3 regions of the Vibrio sp. NH-UV-68 genome follow, and region 3 is predicted to be linked to each of the others. Evidence: predicted binding sites of a transcription regulator. Region 3 holds the regulator's gene; each other region holds the start of a gene.
What was found. Region 3 encodes PurR, which represses purine synthesis genes. Its sites were predicted from a motif close to TNANGNAAACGTTTNCNTNA; they were not measured.
Positions count from the first base shown of each region.

Region 1: purL (phosphoribosylformylglycinamidine synthase) is a predicted target of PurR. The motif match lies at 4,600-4,619, and genes of this name have one in related genera.
Region 2: ViNHUV68_RS09935 (NupC/NupG family nucleoside CNT transporter) is a predicted target of PurR. The motif match lies at 2,652-2,671, and genes of this name have one in related genera.

Region 1 is NZ_CP134975.1:775,398-782,764, forward strand. It holds gene ViNHUV68_RS03655 (S-(hydroxymethyl)glutathione dehydrogenase/class III alcohol dehydrogenase) at 1-911, opposite strand, end outside; gene ViNHUV68_RS03660 (LysR family transcriptional regulator) at 1,085-1,966, shown strand; gene tadA (tRNA adenosine(34) deaminase TadA) at 1,963-2,493, shown strand; gene ViNHUV68_RS03670 (hypothetical protein) at 2,576-2,710, opposite strand; gene mltF (membrane-bound lytic murein transglycosylase MltF) at 2,923-4,467, opposite strand; gene purL (phosphoribosylformylglycinamidine synthase) at 4,783-7,367, shown strand, end outside.
Region 2 is NZ_CP134975.1:2,202,706-2,210,072, reverse strand. It holds gene minC (septum site-determining protein MinC) at 1-118, opposite strand, end outside; gene ViNHUV68_RS09950 (YcgL domain-containing protein) at 280-564, shown strand; gene ViNHUV68_RS09945 (lytic transglycosylase domain-containing protein) at 613-1,584, shown strand; gene ViNHUV68_RS09940 (LysR family transcriptional regulator) at 1,642-2,583, shown strand; gene ViNHUV68_RS09935 (NupC/NupG family nucleoside CNT transporter) at 2,812-4,011, shown strand; gene folD (bifunctional methylenetetrahydrofolate dehydrogenase/methenyltetrahydrofolate cyclohydrolase FolD) at 4,120-4,980, opposite strand; tRNA gene ViNHUV68_RS09925 (tRNA-Arg) at 5,183-5,259, shown strand; gene ViNHUV68_RS09920 (AlpA family transcriptional regulator) at 5,730-5,921, opposite strand; gene ViNHUV68_RS09915 (DEAD/DEAH box helicase) at 6,125-7,367, opposite strand, start outside.
Region 3 is NZ_CP134975.1:1,019,463-1,026,829, forward strand. It holds gene ViNHUV68_RS04770 (putative signal transducing protein) at 1-142, opposite strand, end outside; gene ViNHUV68_RS04775 (TVP38/TMEM64 family protein) at 142-834, opposite strand; gene ViNHUV68_RS04780 (TfoX/Sxy family DNA transformation protein) at 966-1,559, opposite strand; cyclic di-GMP riboswitch class I at 1,692-1,777, opposite strand; gene purR (HTH-type transcriptional repressor PurR) at 1,919-2,926, opposite strand; gene torD (molecular chaperone TorD) at 3,136-3,786, opposite strand; gene torR (two-component system response regulator TorR) at 4,023-4,736, shown strand; gene elyC (envelope biogenesis factor ElyC) at 4,808-5,611, opposite strand; gene cmoM (tRNA uridine 5-oxyacetic acid(34) methyltransferase CmoM) at 5,725-6,516, shown strand; gene mukF (chromosome partition protein MukF) at 6,519-7,367, shown strand, end outside.

The DNA of each region.
Region 1 (7,367 bases), 240 kb from region 3:
CGGGTAGAGATCTCTTGCCCCGCGCCAGCAACACCAATGATCACCGACTCGCCCCAACCTTTATGACAGCACTCAAGCGCTTGACGCATGACGTTGACGTTACCGATACATTCGAACGAGTAATCAACGCCGCCGTCAGTCATCTCGATAATCACATCTTGAATTGGTTTATCGCACGATTGCGGGTTAATTACATCGGTAGCGCCCAATTGCTGAGCCAGTTCAAACTTGCTTTCGTTGATGTCGATACCAATGATGCGACTTGCACCAGCCATACGAGCGCCGATGATTGCTGAAAGGCCGATGCCGCCGAGACCGAAAATAGCAACGGTATCGCCTTGCTCAACTTTGGCGGTATTAAGCACCGCGCCCATACCAGTAGTCACACCGCAACCTAGCAAGCACACTTCTTCTAGTGGCGCTTCTTTGCTCACTTTCGCCAGTGAGATTTCAGGCAGTACCGTGTATTCAGAGAAAGTCGAGCAGCCCATGTAGTGATAAATGGGCTGACCATCTTTGTAAAAGCGAGTGGTGCCGTCTGGCATTAGGCCTTTACCTTGGGTTTCGCGAACAGCCTGGCATAGATTGGTTTTGCCTGATTGACAGAATTTACATTCACCACATTCAGCGGTATAGAGTGGAATGACATGATCGCCGACTTCAACGCTGGTAACTCCTTCACCGATCATTTCGACGATACCGCCGCCTTCATGGCCGAGAATACTAGGGAATATCCCTTCTGGATCTTCACCCGAAAGGGTAAATGCATCTGTGTGACACACGCCCGTTGCGACAATACGTACGAGAACTTCGCCTGCTTTTGGGAGCATAACGTCGACTTCTTCGATTTTCAGTGGTTGATTCGGCCCCCAAGCCACTGCCGCGCGTGATTTAATAAATTGTTCAGTCATGATGGTTCCTATAGTTCGCTAAGTCAGCGTGTTTGCATCCGGTTAGTTTCACTAAGATTAGTTCACATCAAACCATTTGCATTCGATAAGCCTAGTATATTTGTTTCTTAATTAATGATAATTACCTTAATCTGAAATAAACTATTACGATAACGTAATAATAAAGGCAGAGTATGGCGAATTGGGAAGGGGTCAATGAGTTTGTGGCAGTGGTTGAAACCCAGAGTTTTACAGCGGCCGCGGAAAAATTATCGACCTCGGTTGCCAATATCAGTCGACGCATTACGGCGTTAGAGGCAAAGCTGGCGGTTAAGTTATTGCTACGAACCACACGTAAAGTCTCGGTGACTGAAGTTGGCGAGACTTACTATCAACATTGTAAACCTTTGGTTGAGGGGCTGATGTTGGCAGAGCTTGCGGTTACACAGTTGCAAGCCACGCCGACAGGAAAAATAAAAATGACGGCGCCAGTGACGTTTGGTGAGCAAGTACTTGCGCCGTTAATGCATCGGTTTTTGTTGCAGCATCCTCAAATTGAGCTCGATTTAGTCTTGTCGAATCAACGCATGGATTTAGTTCAAGAGGGTTACGATTTAGCGATTCGTTTAGGTAAGCTGGAAGATTCCAGCATGATGGCGCGTAAGCTGCTTGAACGACATGTGTTTGTCTGCGCCAGCCCTGGTTATCTTTCGCGTTGCGGCGAGCCGTATACGCTGTCAGAGCTTAAACAACACCAATGTTTGCGCGGCTCGACTAAGTACTGGCGCTTCGATGACAACGGCGCCGAGCGGTTGATTCATGTCGAGGGGCGTCTGCAGTGCAATAGTGGCTATGCTTTAGTTGATGCGGCGCTAAAAGGGTTGGGTATTGTGCAGCTTCCCGATTATTATGTGCAACCTTACTTAGAGGCGGGCGATTTGGTCGAGGTTCTGACGCCTTATCGAGGCAATCAGGAAGGCATTTGGGCTCTCTATCCGCAAAACCGAATGTTGACATCAAAAGTCCGCACCCTGATTGACTATTTATCTACAGCGCTAAACCGAGAACAATCATGAGCGATAACATACAATTAAGCCCATTTAGTCAGCAAGATCACCAGTTTATGCGTCGAGCGATGCAGCTGGCAGAGTTCGCTGAGCAACAGGGCGAAGTGCCGGTCGGCGCGGTATTAGTTAAAGACGGTCAAATTATTGCCGAGGGATGGAACTTATCCATCAGCGAACATGACGCGACGGCACATGCTGAAATACAAACGCTGCGTAAAGCCGGCCAAGTGTTAGGCAATTATCGCTTACTTGATACCACGTTATATGTGACGTTAGAGCCATGCCCAATGTGCGCAGGAGCACTATTGCACAGCCGAGTTAAACGTATTGTATTTGGAGCGCCAGATCTTAAAGCGGGAGCGGCCGGAACGGTACTGAATTTGTTTGAGCATCAAGCGGCGTACCATTATGCCGATGTAGAAAGCGGACTGTTAGAGCAAGAGTGCCGAGCTCAGTTGCAGAGCTTTTTTAAACGCCGACGCAAAGAACAAAAAGCGCAAAGGAAGCAGGCGAAACAAGTAGAGCAGGGGGAGTGAGCAAGACGACCCGCAGCAGCCTCACGAGTAAGTGCTCATCAGATAAGACAAACGCCTTAAATAAGGCGCTTGTGGGTTTAAGTTACTCGGTGATCAACTGCATAAACGCTCGGTGACGTGCAATGACTTTTTTCTTGTTGTTGCTGAGCATACGCTTGCGTCGAGTTGCGGTAACCGTTTTATTAAGGCGTTTTGACTGCATTCTACGTTTTTGCATAAAACAACCTCCTATTGTAATTAAAGTAAGAACAAATGCGCTGCGGCTTCAAACGCACTGAAACCGTCTTTGTCGCTCCGTTGTACCGAAGCTTTGTGACAGTGTTAAGAACAACCGCACAAGATGGTCAATACTTTTACTATTTATGGTTTTAATGCCAAGAAGTCAAGTATGTCAATTCGTTACTTGAAAGACACACTTGGAACAGGGCGTTATTTTTCAATAACATCTTGTTCAATTTCTTCTTCACCATCATTTGCATTGTCTTCATCAACGTCAGTCGTTGCGAGTGTCTCTTCTGCAAACTCAATTACAGCTAAATCACTGATATCATTGTCTTCATCGTTGGCCGTTTGCTGCTCAACATGACCAATGATGCTTTGGTAATAGCGACGAATATTCTCAACGTAGTTACGCGCCTCATCACCACGGGCAAAGCCGTAACGAGTCTGACTGTAGTACTTTTTCTGTCTTAGTAGAGGCAAGCGATCTTTGACATCAGACCAAGCATCTGGATTAGCCCCTTGCTTTTTGGTTAAGCGCCGCGCATCCATCATGTGGCCGTAACCAACATTGTAAGAGGCCAAAGCGAACCAAATTTTCTCGTGATCTTCAATCGAGTCAGGAATGCGGGTGACAATGCGACGTAGATATTCGACGCCGCCACGCACTGATTGTTCTGGATCTAATCGATTGGTTACGCCAACGCTTTTCGCCGTTGGCAAGGTCAGCATCATCATGCCACGGACACCGGTTGGCGATTTGGCGAGCGGATTCCAATGAGATTCTTGGTACGCTAATGCAGCAACTAGCCGCCAATCAAACTCGTCAGAATATTTTTTAAACAGCGGTGACCACTTCGGCAACTTGGAATCAAGAGCGCGAATGAAAGCACGGGTATCGACATAGTCAAAACTACTGACATGTCCGATGTATTTTTCTTCCAATGAAGCTAGATGACCTGACTGCTTGATGGCGCCAAAGAATTCAATCAGCAAACCATATAAGCTTTCATCTTGAGAGCGGCGCAAAAGCCAAGAAATCGGTTGATCTTCGGTGAGCTCAAAGGCAAGGGCGATATCGGGGTAGATTCGCTGGGACAGGGACACTTCGACCGAGTCAGCCACAGTAAAGAGTAAGTCGCCGTCAGAGACCGCTTTGAGCAGATCATTGACGTCAGCATTTGGGTCGATGTCATAAGAAAATTCAGGATGCTCGGCTTGGATCTCGGCCAGGCTCTGATTGAAATGCGAGTCACTCACAATTCGCAGTACATCTTCGCCATTATTTTCTTCGATGAGTTGCGCCTGTTTTTTAAGTAACTGTTCGAGTGTTCGTGGCCGCCAATGACCTTTTTTATACACCACTTGCTGGCTGACATAGTAATAAGAAGGACTAGGGCGAAAAGCTTTTAGGCGTTCCGGTGACTGGGTTAGACCTGCGGCAATAATGTCGATTTCACCATGTTGTAAGGCAGGGTAAAGACTCGAGATACGATAAGCGGGCTTCATTTCGAGCTGCACACCGAGTTCGTTGGCAAACTCACGTGCCAGTTCATAGTCAAGACCCGCCGGGCCGTCAGGACCAATATAGTAAGAGAGTTGATTGTTGAGTGTGCCGACGCGCAAGACGCCGCGCTCTTTGATAAGTTCTAATTCACTCTTTGGCTCAGACTCAATTTGACAACCTGCCATCAGTAACACGGAAAAGATCAGTGTGCTGAAGGATGTCAGTTGTTTTAGGCAATGCTTTTTCATTAACGACATTCTCATGCATTCAGTAGGGCATTTATATCAAAGTGGTATAACAAGGCAAGTCAATCCGTACTTGTTCGAGATAAGGGCGCTTAATTTTAGATGTTGGTTGTATTTCAAATTTGACAAAAAAAATGACGCAAACGGTTGCTTTTGGTGTTACATCACAAAAGTAATTGCTTTATAATGCGCTCGCAAGTGAAGAGGTGGAATCGGCATAGGTTTGTAAACCTTCGGCAATAGCTTCGAAGAAAAAACAGTAACTCACTGAATTTATTCCAATATCACCTTAATCAATTGCATAAGAGACCTAAGCACATGAGAATTTTGCGTGGCTCCCCAGCTCTATCTGAGTTTCGTGTTAGTAAGCTTCTAGAGCTTTGTCGTGAATTAAGCCTGCCTGTAACGGGCGTTTACGCTGAGTTTACCCACTTTGCCGATCTGTCTGCCGACCTTGATGCGTCGGAAGAGCAAAAATTGGAAAAACTGTTAACTTACGGTCCGACAATTGAAGAGCACGAACCAACGGGTTTGCTGCTGCTGGCAACGCCACGTCCGGGCACGATTTCTCCTTGGTCTTCTAAGTCAACCGACATTGCGCACAACTGCGGGTTAACCAAAGTCGTCCGTCTTGAGCGCGGCACTGCCTATTACATCGAATCATCAACAGAACTTTCTGAGCTTCAATTGGTTGAGCTTAAAGCGATCTTACATGACCGCATGATGGAAGTGATCTTTACTGATTTCGATTCAGCGCAAGCACTATTCCAAGTCGCAGAGCCGGCACCAGTGGCTGACGTGGATCTGCTTTGCGGTGGACGTAAAGCGCTTGAAAATGCCAACATTACCTTAGGTCTGGCTCTGGCAGAGGACGAGATTGATTATCTACTAGAAAGCTTTGTCACCAAACTTGAGCGTAACCCGACAGACATCGAACTGATGATGTTTGCCCAGGCGAACTCAGAGCACTGCCGTCACAAGATCTTCAATGCTGATTGGACTATCGATGGTGTTAAACAAGAGAAGTCTCTGTTTAAGATGATCAAGAACACATTTGAAACCACTCCAGACTACGTTCTGTCTGCGTACAAAGATAACGCAGCGGTAATGGTTGGATCGGATGTGGGTCGTTTCTTCCCTAATCCTGAAACGCGCCAATATGGTTACAACCAAGAGAAAGCGCACATCTTAATGAAGGTGGAAACCCACAACCACCCAACCGCGATCTCTCCTTGGCCGGGTGCTTCAACAGGTTCTGGTGGTGAAATACGTGACGAAGGCGCAACCGGTATTGGTGGTAAGCCAAAAGCCGGTTTGGTTGGTTTCACAACCTCTAACCTGCGTATTCCAGGTTTTGAACAGCCATGGGAAACCGATTTTGGTAAGCCGGGTCGCATTGTTAATGCGCTAGACATCATGCTAGAAGGCCCTCTTGGTGGCGCGGCGTTCAACAACGAATTTGGTCGTCCAAACTTACTAGGTTATTTCCGTACATACGAAGAAAAAGTCAATTCTCACGCCGGTGTTGAAGTGCGTGGTTACCACAAGCCAATTATGATTGCTGGTGGTATGGGGAATATCCGTGACGAGCACGTACAAAAGAAAGAGATCCCAGTAGGAGCAAGTCTTATTGTTCTTGGTGGCCCTGCCATGAATATCGGCCTTGGTGGCGGTGCCGCTTCTTCAATGGCCTCTGGTCAGTCTGCTGAAGATCTTGATTTTGCTTCAGTACAGCGTGAAAACCCCGAGATGGAACGCCGTTGTCAGGAAGTGATTGACCGTTGTTGGCAGTTAGGTGATGCGAACCCAATCGCGTTTATCCACGATGTCGGTGCCGGCGGTATCTCGAATGCATTACCAGAGCTTGTCGATGATGGCGAACGTGGCGGTATTTTCCAGCTACGTGATGTACCAAACGACGAACCGGGTATGAGCCCATTAGAGATCTGGTGTAACGAATCTCAAGAGCGTTACGTAATGGCTGTTGCGCCAGAAAATATGGAAGTATTTGACGCAATTTGTAAGCGTGAGCGTGCACCATACGCCGTCGTCGGTGTGGCGACAGAAGAGCGCAATCTGAAACTGGAAGATTCACACTTCGACAATACGCCAATCGACATGCCAATGGACATCTTATTGGGCAAAACGCCGAAGATGCATCGTGACGCGAAAACACTCAAAGCCAATAACCCGGCCATTGACCGTAGCGGTATTGAGCTAAACGAAGCGGTAGACCGCGTACTGCGTTTGCCAACTGTTGCTGAGAAAACCTTCCTTATTACCATTGGTGACCGCACGGTGACAGGCCTTGTGGCTCGTGATCAAATGGTTGGCCCATGGCAGGTGCCCGTGGCAAACTGCGCGGTAACGGCAGCAAGCTACGATACGTACCACGGTGAAGCGATGTCGATGGGTGAGCGTACGCCAGTTGCTCTTCTTGATTTCGGCGCGTCAGCACGCCTTGCGGTAGGTGAGGCAATCACTAACATCGCAGCAACCAACATTGGCGATATCAAACACATTAAACTATCGGCTAACTGGATGTCTCCAGCAGGTCACCCGGGCGAAGATGCAGGTCTTTACGAAGCGGTGAAAGCGGTCGGTGAAGAGCTCTGTCCTGCGCTGGGTCTAACGATTCCAGTGGGTAAAGACTCAATGTCGATGAAGACGAAGTGGGTCGATAACGGTGAGCAGAAAGAAGTCACATCACCGCTCTCTCTCGTGATTACTGCATTTGCGCGTGTTGAAGATGTGCGTAAGACAATCACACCTCAGCTTCGCACAGACAAAGGTGCTTCATCACTGGTACTGATTGACCTAGGTAACGGTAAGAACCGCCTTGGTGCAACGGCACTAGCCCAAGTGTACAAGCAGCTTGGTGATAAGCCAGCAGACGTAGACAA
Region 2 (7,367 bases), 1.2 Mb from region 3:
CTGGTGCCTGCTCTACCTTTTGCTGTAGAAAATCGATTGTTCTGTCAATATCATTGTCAGAAAGGTGTAAAACTGACAAAGTAAAGCTACTGCCTTTTAGGTCTGGGGTATGTGACATCTTTTACTTACAACCTCTTAAGGGCGTTGCTTGAGACTAGGGGTGTCATGTTATATTCCCATTATAAGCACAGCAAGTTATCTTGCGCTCAATTGACCGTTTTGCTCTCAAAAATAGCGAAACATTAACGTTCCACCCAATAATCGGACTAAAGGCTCACAATGCTTTGTGCAATATACAAAAGTGCTAAAAAAGAAGGCGCTTATCTATACATTCCTAAAAAGGATGATTTTTCACAAGTTCCTGACACATTGATGCAGATGTTTGGCAAACCTACTATGGTTATGGTGGTCAAATTAGACGGACGAACCTTAGCACAAGTTGATATTGAAAAAGTGAAGCAATCGCTGCTAGATGATGGTTACTTTTTACAGCTTCCACCACCGCCAAAAAATTTATTAGACGAATACAAAGAGCACAAACAAACTCGCCAGCAATCTAAATAAAAATAACGCTAACTAAGATTGCCGATTCTATTGCTCAAGGAGGGCAATGTGAAAAAACTACTGTCAGTCGCATTAGGTCTCGCTCTCGCCAGTTCGGCGAATGCCAACCCAGTGAGTTTCGAACAATATGTCGAAGGTTTAAAACAAGAAGCCCGTCAAAAAGGCATTTCAGAACAAGTGCTCAACCAAGCATTTGCGGATGTCACGCATAAACCGCGTGCGGTCAAAGCGGATAAAAACCAGCCTGAGAAAAGGCTCACTCTTGATGAGTACATTCCACGCGCTGTGCCAGACTGGAAAGTCAAACAAGCCAAAGATCTCTACCAGAAGCATTACGCTGACCTAAGTAGGATTGGCGAGCAATATGGTGTTCAGCCACGGTTTATTGTTGCCCTTTGGGGCGTCGAGAGTAACTTTGGTACTTTTACTGGTCACTACCCAGTGATCGATGCTCTGTCGACCCTTGCTTACGATGGCAGACGTGAGGCCTTTTTCCGCAAAGAGACCATGGCTGCGCTGCAAATTCTTGATGAAGGGCATATCGATTTCAACGACTTCAAAGGCTCATGGGCTGGCGCGATGGGGCAATGTCAATTTATGCCGAGTTCGTTTCTTTCCTTTGCCGCTGACGGCAATGATGATGGCAAGAAAGATATTTGGAACACTGAAGCCGATGTTTTTGCTTCTGCGGCTAATTATCTCAGTCAATCAGGTTGGAGTGACACATACACTTGGGGGCGTCAGGTTAAACTGCCGCAAGGGTTTGATACCAGTATTCAAGGTCGTAGTGACGAGAAAGGTAAGTACTTACAACAGTGGAGTAAGCTCGGCGTCACTCGCTACGATGGTCGTCCGTTACCCATACTTGATAAGGATATTAAGGCTTGGTTGATCGCTCCTGATGACGCTAATGGCCGTGTTTATCTGGTGTACAATAACTACAATGTATTAATGAAGTGGAATCGCTCTTACTACTTCGCTCTTGCCGTCAGTCATTTGGCGGATAGAATTACTTTGTAAATAAACAATGTATTGCAAAGGAGCTCAATTGAGCTCCTTTTTCATTTTGGAGAGAATGTGCTTTCAGAACGTGCTGCGCAAATGGTGGTCTTTGCCGCTTTGCTAAAACATAAGAACTTTACTTTAGCAGCCAAGAGTCTTGAGGTGTCGGTTTCTCATGTCAGCAAACAATTGGCACAGTTGGAGTCCTCACTAGGTGTAAAGCTTGTACAACGTACTACCCGTAGTTTTACGCCAACAGAAGTGGGGCAGAAGTTTTACCAGCATTGTGTTCAGTTAGTGTCGATTGTGGGTGAGGCAGATCTTGAAGTGGAGAGCCAGCGAGACGAAGTCGCAGGTTTGGTTAAGATCGGCTTATCTCAGTCGTTTGGGACTTTGCATATCATTCCTGCTATTGATGAGCTGCGTCGACAGTATCCAAATCTGCAAGTTGAAGTTCACCTCTTTGATTACAAGGTGGACATGCTAGAAGAAGGGCTAGATCTTTGGATCACCAACAATGAACATTTACCCGAAGGATACGTGGCTCAGCGTTTGGCTGACTCTCAGTTTGTGGTGGCTGCGTCTCCTGATTACTTAGTCAAGCATCAAACCCCCATTCACCCCAGTGAGCTAATTGATCACAACTGCTTGATCTATCGTAGTTGGGAGAGAGATTACACTCGATGGGCGTTCAGCAACCATCAAGAGCAGCTGAATATCAAAGTGTCGGGTAACTACTCGGTAGACTTAGCAGAAGCAGTTCGCGATGCAGCGGTGGCAGGGTGGGGGATTGCATATCTCGCAACTTATCTGATTGGTGACGAGTTTAAACGTGGGCAACTGATTCAGTTGTTTCCCGATTGGTGTGCATGCCAGAGTATGCCGTTTTATGCGGTTTACCCAAGTCGTCGTTATTTGCCTAAGAAGACGGTCGCTGTCATTGAGTTTATTAAACAAAAAATCGGTAATCCGTGTCACTGGGATAAGAGGCTCGCGCCATATGTACAACGACCTTGATTAGACAAGTGCTCACGAACAAGTTTTTCCGAGTCCATAAACATAATTTCCAAATAGAAAAAATCGAATTAAGCAAACGTTTATATGTTTTTTAATCAATGACTTAAGAAGGTGGTGTTTTTTTGCTCGGCATAAAATACATCCATTTAACAACTGTGATTTGCATCTCATTTTTAAATCAATAGACTCCGACGCCACTCTTGTTCCCCTTTTTGTCGGATTCATTTTATGAACTCAATACTTGGTATCGTCGCCATACTATTCACCGCTTGGCTACTGTCTACAAATAGAAAGCAAATCAACTTTAAAACAGTGTCACTGGCTTTTGTGCTGCAAATTACCTTTGCCTTGTTGGTACTTTATGTTCCGGCGGGCAAAGAGGCGTTAAGTAGCGTTACGGGGGCTGTGTCCAACCTGATTAATTATGGACAAGAAGGTATTACTTTCTTATTTGGTGGTTTAGCTACGGGTGGTTTTACTTTTGCGATCAATGTGCTTGGTATCATCATTTTCTTCTCTGCTCTGATTTCAGGCCTTTATCATATTGGGTTGATGCCAAAAGTGATTAACTTCATTGGCGGTGGTTTGCAAAAACTACTTGGTATTGGCCGCGCCGAGTCGCTTTCGGCAACGGCGAACATTTTTGTTGGCATGATAGAAGCACCGTTAGTGGTAAAGCCCTACCTTAAACAAATGACAAATTCACAATTTTTCGCAGTGATGACTGGTGGACTGGCGTCTGTAGCTGGTGGCACTTTGGTCGGTTACGCGTCGTTGGGAGTGGATCTCAACTACCTGATTGCGGCAGCGTTTATGTCAGCGCCAGCAGGTTTGCTAATGGCCAAAATCTTAGTGCCAGAGACCGAAACGATCGATAGTGCCACTGAGCTTGATAACGCAGAAATGCCCAAAGCGACCAATGTCGTTGAAGCCATGGCAGATGGCGCGATGTCGGGTTTACGAATTGCGGTTGCAGTTGGTGCAACGTTGCTGGCATTTATCAGTGTGATTGCCATGCTTAACGGTATGCTTGGCTGGGTTGGGGATTTCATTGGGGTTTCGCTGAGCTTTGAACTTATCCTTGGCTACCTGTTTGCGCCAGTGGCGTGGTTAGTGGGTATTCCTTGGCATGAAGCGGTCACCGCAGGATCTTTGATTGGCAATAAAATTGTGGTTAATGAGTTTGTCGCCTTCATTCAATTGATGGAAGTGCAGAGTCAATTGAGTGAACACTCGCAAGCGATTGTTACCTTTGCATTATGTGGTTTTGCTAATATTTCAACCATGGCGATGTTGATTGGTGGGCTAGGTAGCCTAGTGCCTGAGAAACGCCCGTTTATTTCTAAATATGGGTTCCGCGCCATTGCAGCGGGCGTGATGGCCAATTTAATGAGTGCCTCTATTGCAGGTGTTATTCTCAGTTTGTAACAAGGCGCATAGGGCATATGCGGTTAGGCTTGTGCTTTTTGAGTTGAATCTAAATAAAACGGGCAGCCCAATGGGCTGCCCGTTGTTTTATCTCGATCTTGTTTGAGATTATTTTTTGGTGTGGAACTGCTCACAGGCGAGCATGGTGTTTTCAATCAAGCTAGCGACCGTCATTGGGCCAACACCACCAGGGACTGGCGTGATGAAACTTGCGTGCTCTTTTGCATTTGCGTAGTCAATATCCCCGACAAGCTTGCCAGACTCTAAACGGTTAATACCAACATCCACCACGACTGCACCATCTTTAATCCAGTTACCTGGGATGAAGTTCGGCTTACCTACCGCAACTACCACGACATCTGCTTGACGAACATGGCCTTCTAAATCTTTGGTAAAACGGTGACATGTGGTTGTCGTACAACCCGCAAGCAATAGCTCTAAGGTCATCGGGCGGCCGACGATGTTGGAAGCACCAACAACAACCGCATGTTTACCACGTAGATCGATGTTATAACGGTCAAGTAGGGTAATAATGCCTTTTGGCGTACATGATCGAAGCTTAGGAATGCGTTGTGCTAGGCGCCCGACATTATATGGGTGAAAGCCGTCGACATCTTTTTCAGGGTGGATGCGTTCGAGAACGTGAGTGGTATCGATGCCCGCTGGTAGCGGAAGTTGAACTAAGATACCGTCGATCTCAGCGTCGTTGTTTAGCTCATCAATTAATGCGAGAAGGTCTTGTTCACTTGTGCTGGCGGGTAAATCAAATGACTTGGATACAAATCCTACTTCTTCACACGCGCGGCGCTTGCTGCCTACATACACTTGTGATGCGGCGTCTTCGCCAACTAGCACTACTGCAAGTCCTGGGGCACGTAACCCCGCTTCTTTACGAGCCTTTACTCGTGCCGCAACTTCAGAGCGCACTGTTTGAGAAATAAGAGTTCCATCGATATTTTGAGCTGTCATGACTTTCCTTAAGAAATGAATGGCGACTTATTTGCCGCGCATTGTCGCAAATTATTTAATGAACATCTATAAGCAAACGTTTGCTTCGTGGTAAATTTAAGCAATTAATGCTGCGGTGACTTTTTTTTGTTCATTCAGGATAGATTGTTAACAAAAGCTCTTGTGTTAACAGTTTGAACTCGTATAATTCTGTCCCTGTAGCGCGCCCTTAGCTCAGCTGGATAGAGCACGTCCCTTCTAAGGATGTGGTCGTAGGTTCGAATCCTACAGGGCGTGCCATATATTTTGGGGGTTAGCAGGTTAGTACTTGCTAACCCCCTTTTCATTTCTGGAATTTCTAGTCAAGTTACTAGTCAAGTAAGCGTGTAGCTAAACGAAATCGGATGTAATCTTTTTTGAGATACTGTCACTTAACTTACTGTAGTTTCTAGTGCTTGTGTTTAGCCAAAACCCGATTACGGACTGATGTTAACGAGCGTAATTAAGAGTGGTTATGCGGGCAGTGAGTTTGATGGAGCGTTTGAGAGAGACGGGGTGGTTGGTTGCCTAGTTCATACAGGAACGTTTCACTAGGCTTGGCAGAGAATGTTGTGCAAGTGGCATTAATGCTACATAACTTTGTTTATTTATTGCATGTTGGAGGCTGTCCATGGATATGCCTTATAGGCGAATTGACTTGTTCGCCCCTTCCCACAGCTCTTCATGTTTGTACGTAAAGTCTGTGTTTTTATAGATCTCGGATTTAAGTGTTAGTACGGCATTGCGCCCGCACTTTCTTCTATCCAAGCTTCGATTGTTTCTCTCTTCCAACCTACGATTTTTGGGCTTATCGCGGTTGGTTTCGGTAGTTGCCCAGATTTTCTCCAGCGCCAGATTGTCACTTTGCTGATACCAAGGTAGTCAGCTAGATCATTGATTCGAATAAATTCTTTGTTTTTCATTTAGTCTCTCGTCGTTTAGTTATTGTCGTTATGGAGAGTCAGATATAGATGACTCCTTTTCGGCGGTTAGCCGAAGTTTTCTTAAGAATTCAAATGAGATTTTGAACCCCTTACTAGTGTTGTAATGATCCGTTATTTCAATCAGTTACTCAATTCACTACTACTTATATTTGGTCAAATTTTAGCCGTTTGATGTTATTTTTTTAACTTAGTTGAATCATTTCTTTGCAAGCTAGAGCCCTCGCGTCCAATGAAAGTTTCACTTTTTTAGGCTCGCTTTGATAGCCCCCTTTAGGCCAGATATACCCTAATGAGGTCATCAATGCCTTGAAGAGTTTGGTTGCAGCAGTCTGGGTACAATCTTCTTTGCGTTCATTATCTGGTAGCAAGTGTTTAAATGTCTCCCAATTGCCGAAAATTTCTGTGGCGATGCCATGAACTTGGGGGCGAGAAAGTACCAGCGTATCATTTTCACCTTGGTAGTCTGGATTTTGTAAAATCCGTGACTTAATGAATTTCGCGGGCTCAACAAGGTACTTGTTTTGGGCAGTCCCATTGGGTCTCCAAATTTCTTTATATAGTGGTTTGTTCCGAAATTCTTCATCGAAAAGAATGTCTTGCTCAGTGATCTCCTCTAGTTGATAGTCGCGCATGATCTCGTATTTCTTGAGCATTGCCAGCTCTTCAAACCCGACTTGATTGCTCATTAGTAGCTTTTCTGCTTCGGCTTGTGTAATCAGGCTTGCCGCTAAAATAGCCTTGATTCGCGCTTCGAGATCTTTAGCCTTTAGCAGGTTGAATCGAAAAACACCTTCTTCAAGCTGCTCTTTGCTTGATTGCTGTACTTGGACATTGAAACCAAGCCGCTTCAGGTTCCACATCATGCTAAGAGGTTGATTCGCGTTGAATAGTTGTTTCTTGTCTTCAAACTCATTACGAAGGATGTCGCGGTCAGATTCAGTGTCACAAGGAAGAGTAGGGACATAATTAAAATGGTCATTTTGAGTCAAGTAAAACGTAATGTTTTTACTTGCGCGGAAACGCCTTGAGAAATTGACCAATTCATCAATTCCCAGCACTAAGTCACTGACTACGTTAACATTGTCTGTATATTCAGCTTCGCATGAGTAGCCAGAAGCTAGGCACGGTGAAGCCATAATCATGTTGTAATTGGTGCACTCTTCTGATGGAGATGTTAGAAAACTTGATTGTGCTTTCATGTTCTTGTTGCTGCCTGTTAGTACCAAAACCTGTTTCTTAAGTGCAACTTTTTCACAAGCTTGCCCACTCTTATCAGTCAACCCCATGTCGATCATTGTCATGCGCATTGACCTCAGAGAGTCGAAAAGGATGACATTTTCACCTTTGAGCTGGTTAGCTGTGTTGCCAAAAGCGGCAAATTTATTTGCGATAGTGACGTTGATGTTGCTGTATGGGTTTTGCGTC
Region 3 (7,367 bases):
GTTCACTGTTTTCACCGAACGGCACTTCACCTTGTAAACCAAAAATACCTTCGCCACGCACTTCACACGACACTTGGTTCGATTTTAATAGCTCACAAACAATATGCGCCTCGGTCGGGGTTGCTGCGGTAAATATCTTCACTAAACGTTTCCATTCGATGTCGGCGGGGTATTTTTAAGCTTGGCCATGATCCATTTAGCGATCACAGGGAAAAGCCCAAGTAGGGCAAAAGAGAGTAAAACACTGGGCGAGACAATACCAGACAGGCTGTCAATCTGTGCGAGTTGAGTACCAGCATTAAGATACACAGCGGTCCCTGGAAGCATACCTAATTGACTGATTAAATAGAAACGCAGGGTTGAAAGTGGCGTTAACCCCATCAACAAGTTGATCAGGAAGAAGGGGAAAACAGGGATAAGTCGTAACGAGAACAGGTAAAACGCGCCGTCGCGCTCAATACCTTGGTTAATGGCATTAAGCTTATCGCCAAACTTTGACTGAACCCAATCACGCAACAGGTAGCGGCTACTTAAAAATGCCAGAGTAGCGCCAATGGTGCTGGCAAAAGAGACCAAAAACAAGCTTGTCCAAAAGCCAAACAGTGCCGCGCCGAGTAAGGTCACTACCGCAGCTCCGGGAATCGAGAAAGCGGTTGCGGCGACATAAGCGAAAAAATAAATGGCAGCGGAGAGGGCAAAATTATCGTGAATAAAGACCGCGAGTTCTGCTTGTTGTGCTTTGGCATTTTCCAAGGTCAAATACTGGCCAAAGTTGACCCCCAAGATGACAATTAAGGCCAAAAAAATGGCACCAAAGATGACTTTCTTATTCATTGTGACGTTCCGTCCTGATTTAAAGCAGATGCGTTTCAAGTGTTAATAGACAAGACAGAGAAAGCAAGATTTATATTTCACTGAAAACAAAAAAAGTCAGCCCAATGGCTGACTTTTTTATCATATTTAACTTAGTGGCTGAGCTGATTGAGTAACTCTTGGCGTCTGTTTTGAGGAATGACAGACCAATGTGTGCCTTTTATCGCGCCTTCCAAAGCCCAGAGGAGTTCGATGTTAACATCGGTAGAGTGGGTAGACTGTATCGCTTTGAATGCGTTAACCGACCCCGTCTTTTCAAGATTCTCCACCGTGTCAATTCCGGCCTTTTTTAACATACGCTCCGTTGCTAGGCGTAAGTTAGGCAAATCTTTGAGCCGGTTTGGTTTTGCTTGCGACTGAGTCTGCTTCTCTTTGTTGGCTGCACTGAGTGCATGCCGCGCTATCTCTAAGGTTTTGCTTGTGTCAGCGATTAAGCCGTCATCTAGAGCAAAATATTTGGTCACAACTGGGAAACCCCGTTTTTTGTAAACGTAGGGTTCAAGACCTTGAGATTTGAATTGTTTCGTTAGTGCTGTATCGGCACGAACATGCAGTTTGTTGTTAACGATCAGTGCAAACATGGTGTCATCGGCAAAAATTCCAAAACCACCAAACATTGAGCGAGACTTGATGCTTCCAAGCTGCTCAAAGAATCGCATTGAGTCTTTTAAAATAGGTTTATCCATGCTGTCTTTATCTCGGTGTATAAATATACGCCACCAATTCAGGTCCGAGAGAATAGCAAAAAAATGCAGTTACTGTGTCAATATGATGTTATACCTTTGTAGGTATGTCTTAAGACGGTATGCATATTTGCCATCGGCAACCCCGCTACCTGACATAAAATGTTTAAGGCCGGAGGCTTTGCGTCCCACCCTTTCGAAGTGGTTTGCCCTGTTCGTGGCTTGTTGCGAACTCTGAAAGGATAAATAAATATGCGTAGAGCATCACATTAATGTGAAGTATATGTGATACATGTCTCATAAATGTTTGTTATTGGTTCACTCAACTAAGGTTAAACAACTCAGTTGAGTGAAATCAGAGGCTATTTATTGAGGTTACGAACGGTGCTTCGTTGAACAATCTCAGGGTGCATTTCAAAGATGCGTTTTTCGTGCTCTTTATCTTTAATGCGCTCAAGCAAGATCTCAAATGCGTTCTTACCCACACGACGTTTTGGTTGGTGAACCGTTGTGAGTGGTGGAGAGAAATATTCTGCCAGTTCGATATTGTCGTAGCCAATCACAGAGATGTCTTCAGGGATACGAATACCTTTCTGCTGCAAGCGACTCATCAGACCGAGTGCCATGGTGTCATTGAAACAGAAAACAGCGCTTGGTTTCTTATCCATTGCAACGATTTGATCCGCGGCAAGAACAGCGGTATCACATTCAAAGTTGCCTTCTAGGATCCAATTTTCATTTACGCTTAGATTGGCTTCAGTCATGGCCCGCTTAAAGCCACGGATGCGCTCTTGACAGGCGGCCTTCTCGAAATGTCCACTTAGGCAAGCGATCTCTTTATGACCGTGGTCAATCAGGTATTTGGTCGCTAGATAGCCACCTTCTTCGGAATTATCAATGATTTTATCTGCTTGTGAGCTTTCAGGGCCCCAATCCATTACCACTTTCGGAATGTCTTTGTGGCGATCAAGCATTTCACTCAACTCTTCGGTCAAGTCGGAACACATCACCAAAATGCCATCGACGCGCTTTTCTGCGAGCATGCGAATGTAGTCACGTTGCTTTTCGTAAATACCACCCGTGTTACACAAGATCAGTGTATAACCTTGACGATAACAGTAACTCTCGACACCATCGATAACTTCAGAGAAGAAAAGGTTGGTTGATTGAGTGACGAGCATGCCGATGGTTCGAGTTGTGTTGCATTTTAAACTACGAGCAACGGCACTCGGGGCGTAATTTAGCTCAGTAACCGCTTCCATTACTTTTTCTTGAGTCGTTTCAGCTACAAATCGCGTTTTATTGATTACGTGAGAGACGGTGGTCGTTGATACACCAGCGAGGCGAGCAACATCTTTAATAGTGGCCATAGGTTTTGTCCTGTCGATGACTGCCACAAGGTTATATCCTAATTTAGAATATCGAGGCAGAAGTACCAGAAACACAAAAACCGCTCTTAACTAGCGGTTTGTATTTTAGTCGTTAATTTTTTATCGTTTTCGGTCACAATTTTAGACCGCAAACGTCATTAGGGCAAACAAAAAACGCGCAAAGGGCATGCCTGAGTTCACAACGTTTTTTATTCATCACCAATTAAGTAGTGGCTATCGAGTTTAAGGAACGCTTCGGTCAAACTCGCAATCGCAGCATAGAAACCAAATTGGTCCAGTTTTTGACACTTCGCAACGAACTGTGGCACCCAACTCAACAAATGGGCCTGAATAAATTGCGCTTGTTGGATTAACGCGTCTTCAAGGTGACGTTGTTGCTCAAGCTCATTGGAGCGGATAATTAAATGACCTAAGAAATCGAGTACGATAGCGATATGGTCGACAGGCTCATTGAGTCCGTGTTCAACTGAGACGCCATGCTCGTTCATTAACGCTTCTAACTCTTTGGCGGGGGTGTCATTAAGCAAGCCATTTTTGCCAATATACATAGAGGCGTAAGGCAGCGCAGAGTCTCGGTCAGACTTTAAGAACAGGTCGCAAAAGTCGGCTGCTAATTCCAATTGAGAATCTTCCCTGTCGATCAGGCGATTGAGTGCATCAACCACACGCTCAACGGCGGGCTTCAGCTCGGCATTTTCTCCTAACCCTGAAAGAAAAGAGCGAATTTGAGCAGAATGATATTGCTGTAAGTTCTCCTCGGTCAGTTCTTTTGCGAACAGGCTCGACAACCACCAATAGATTTCGGCGCGTTTTTCATTAAATGCTTTAGTTTCTTGCACTAGGGGCTACTCCTAAAATAATTACCTATTAGTGTAACCAATAAAAATGAATAGCGATAATGGCTCATATGTCAGCATAAGAGTAGATATGAAAGATTATGAATAAAGGAGTGGGTTTGTCTTGAATCAAGAAAAAATCATCTTTCTTGGTTTTACTCTCATGTTTACTAGAAATGTGACTATTTATGAATAGAATAATTGGTAGACCCATGACCAATGCAAATAAAGTGGTGTAGATGAGCTATCATGTCCTCGTTGTAGAAGATGACGCAGTGACGCGCAATAAGCTAGTTGGATACTTTCAACATGAAGGTTACCAAGTGAGTGAGGCCGAAAGTGGCCAACAAATGCGTGAAGCACTCAGTAATAACGCGATTGATCTCGTGATGCTAGATATCAATCTTCCCGGTGAAGATGGGTTGATGCTAACACGTGAGCTTCGCAGTCAATCTAACATTGGAATTATCCTGGTCACAGGACGCACGGATAGCATCGATAAAATTGTTGGCTTAGAGATGGGGGCAGATGACTACGTGACTAAGCCTTTTGAACTACGTGAACTCTTAGTACGAGTGAAAAATTTATTGTGGCGTATTGCCTCGGCGCGAGACTCAAGCGATAAAAGTAAATCATCAGCAGGTAATGATAATATAGTTTGCTTCGGTGATTGGACGTTTGATATTCAACGCCGCGCTCTAAGTCGCAATGGTGAGCCAGTTAAACTGACTAAAGCTGAGTATGAATTGCTGGTGGCATTGTCGAGCTACTCGAATCAGGTACTCAGTCGTGAACGTATTCTGAATATGATAAGCCATCGAGTTGATGCGCCGAATGATCGTACCATTGATGTCTTGATACGTCGTATGCGTGCCAAGATGGAGTTTGATCCTAAGAATCCACAAATCTTTGTTACGGTTCACGGTGAAGGGTATATGTTCGCGGGTGATTAGGTGGCTATCACTGATTAAAATGACCGATAAAAAAGACCGTGGCATGCCACGGTCTTTTTTATCGGTGAGGTTTAGACTTGGCTCTCGGCTGATTGGAGCGCCTTTTGTTCGTAATCAGATGCCCAATCACGCAGTTTTTGCCACAAGCGGCCTAAGGTTTCATGCCAGTAGCGTTCCGTTTGCTCAAGGTATTTCCCTTTGGGCGTATATTTTTCCCATGCTTGGGTAATATTCGACTGAGCTAAATAATTGGTCGGTGCTGGGTAAGGTTTTAAGCCGGCCGAGTGGAACTCATGTAACGCGCGCTTCATATGGCTCGCTGACGTTACGACCACCAACTGTTTAGTGGTGACGAAAGCGGCTGCTTGACGCGCTTCTTCCCACGTGTCTTTGGCGGTTTCGAGCAAAATGATGTCTGATTTAGAAACCCCAAGGGCGAGGGCGACTTTCGCCATCATTCGCGCGTTACTGACTTCCGAGCCTCCGGCATAGCCTGATAAAATCAGCTTAGAGCCTGGGTATATGCGCATAATACGAATCCCTTCCGCAAGTCTCATTAATCCGGTCCGGCTGAGCTCGGAAGTGGGAGGAATTTTATCATCGACGACATGCCCGCTGCCGAGCACCATGACATAGTCTATCGATTCATCAACAGGGAAGAATGCGGAATATTGCCGTTCAAGTGGCATTAACAGACGTGAAGACACAGGCTGGAATGCGATAAGGAAAATACCGATAAAAGCGAAGAGAACAACAAAGCAGCCACTCTTCTGCTTGCGAGTGAACATGATCAACATTAAGCCGAACAGGCCAATGATTAATAGGGCTGGCAGCGGCATAAGTAAGGAAGACACTACTTTTTTCAGCTCAAACATACTAAATAGTCCGAAAAAACATCAATTGATTACATTTTAAGAGAAAGCCTCTTTATTCCTGCTTTTCTTGTGACAGAATAGCAGCACGATTAGACATGATAACTCAAGCCGCTGTGACTGAAGACCGTAATTTCGACGATATTGCCCACAAATTTGCAAAAAACATTTACGGCTCTGACAAAGGCGACATTCGTCAAGTCATTGTTTGGGAAGATCTTCAACAGATACTCAAGCTGGTTGAAAGGGATAAGCAAGCGTTGAACATCCTTGATGCAGGCGGTGGCTTAGCCCAAATGTCGCAAAAGCTTGCTAAACTCGGACATCAGATTACGTTATGTGATCTATCTTCTGAAATGCTGCAATTGGCACAGCAGGATATTGCAAATAATCGCCTGCTTGAGCAGTATCGTTTCATTCATTCGCCAGTTCAATCTATTGAGCAACACCTTACTAGTAAAGTGGACGTTGTCCTGTTTCATGCGGTGATGGAGTGGCTTGCCTCTCCTAAAGCTGCGCTTGAAACTGTGCTTGATCAGGTTAAACCCGGCGGTATGGCCTCTGTGATGTTCTATAACCATCATGGTTTGGTCTACAAGAATGTGGTGTGTGGCAATATTCCTCATGTACTCGAGGGCATGCCTCATCGCAAAAGATTTAAGTTACAACCACAAAAAGGCTTAAAACCAGAGCAAGTCTATCAATGGATAGAAGACGCTGGTTTCTCAATTTGTGGCAAGTCTGGTATCCGTTGCTTTAACGATTACATCGGTAATCAACAGTATATGGGTGACTACCAGCCTGAAGATGTGTTGGCACTAGAAAGACAATTGTGCAGACAAGAGCCCTACCTCTCGTTAGGCCGATACATACATGTATGGGCAAAGAAGAACAATAAGCAGGACTAACAATGAGTGAGATGACTCTAAATGCTGCAGAGCAGCCGCTCGACGAATTGGTCGGCTGGGTTAAACAGCACGATTTCTCATTAAATCTCTCTAATGAGCGCTTAGCATTCCTGATTGCGATTGCGGTACTCAGTAATGAAAGATTTGATGAAGAGCTGGGTGAGGGTGAATTGCACGATGCGTTCACCATAGTAACGCGCCTGTTTGAACAAACAGGAAAGGCGTCGGCGTTTCGCGCCAACAACGCCATCAATGAGATGGTTAAACAACGTTTAATCACTCGCTTTACCAGTGAAGTGAACGAAGGGGCAAGTATCTATCGCTTGTCTCCGTTGGCTCTGGGGATCACGGATTATTACGTTCGTCATCGCCAATTTTCAAAGCTAAGACTTTCTATTCAGCTCTCTATGGTAGCGGATGAGATGGCTAAAGCGATTGAATCGGCTCGTCAAGGCGGTACCGCTGGTCACTGGCGTAAAAATGTCTACGGCGTACTCAAATACTCTGTAGGTGAAATTTTTGACCAGATTGATCTTAATCAGCGAGTCATGGATGAGCAGCAACAATCGGTCAAAACTCAGATCGCAGAGCTTTTGAATAAAGATTGGCGCGACGCGATCAATAACTGTGAAGCTCTGTTGTCTGAAACATCAAATACCCTCAAAGAGCTGCAAGATACATTGCAAGCTGCGGGTGATGAGTTACAAACCCAGATCCTCGATATTCAAGAGCTAGTTTATGGTGATGATGAATTAGAATTTATCGCAGAGACCTTGTTTGGTTTACAGATGAAACTTGATCGCATCACTAGCTGGGGGCAACAGACGATTGACCTATGGATTGGTTATGAT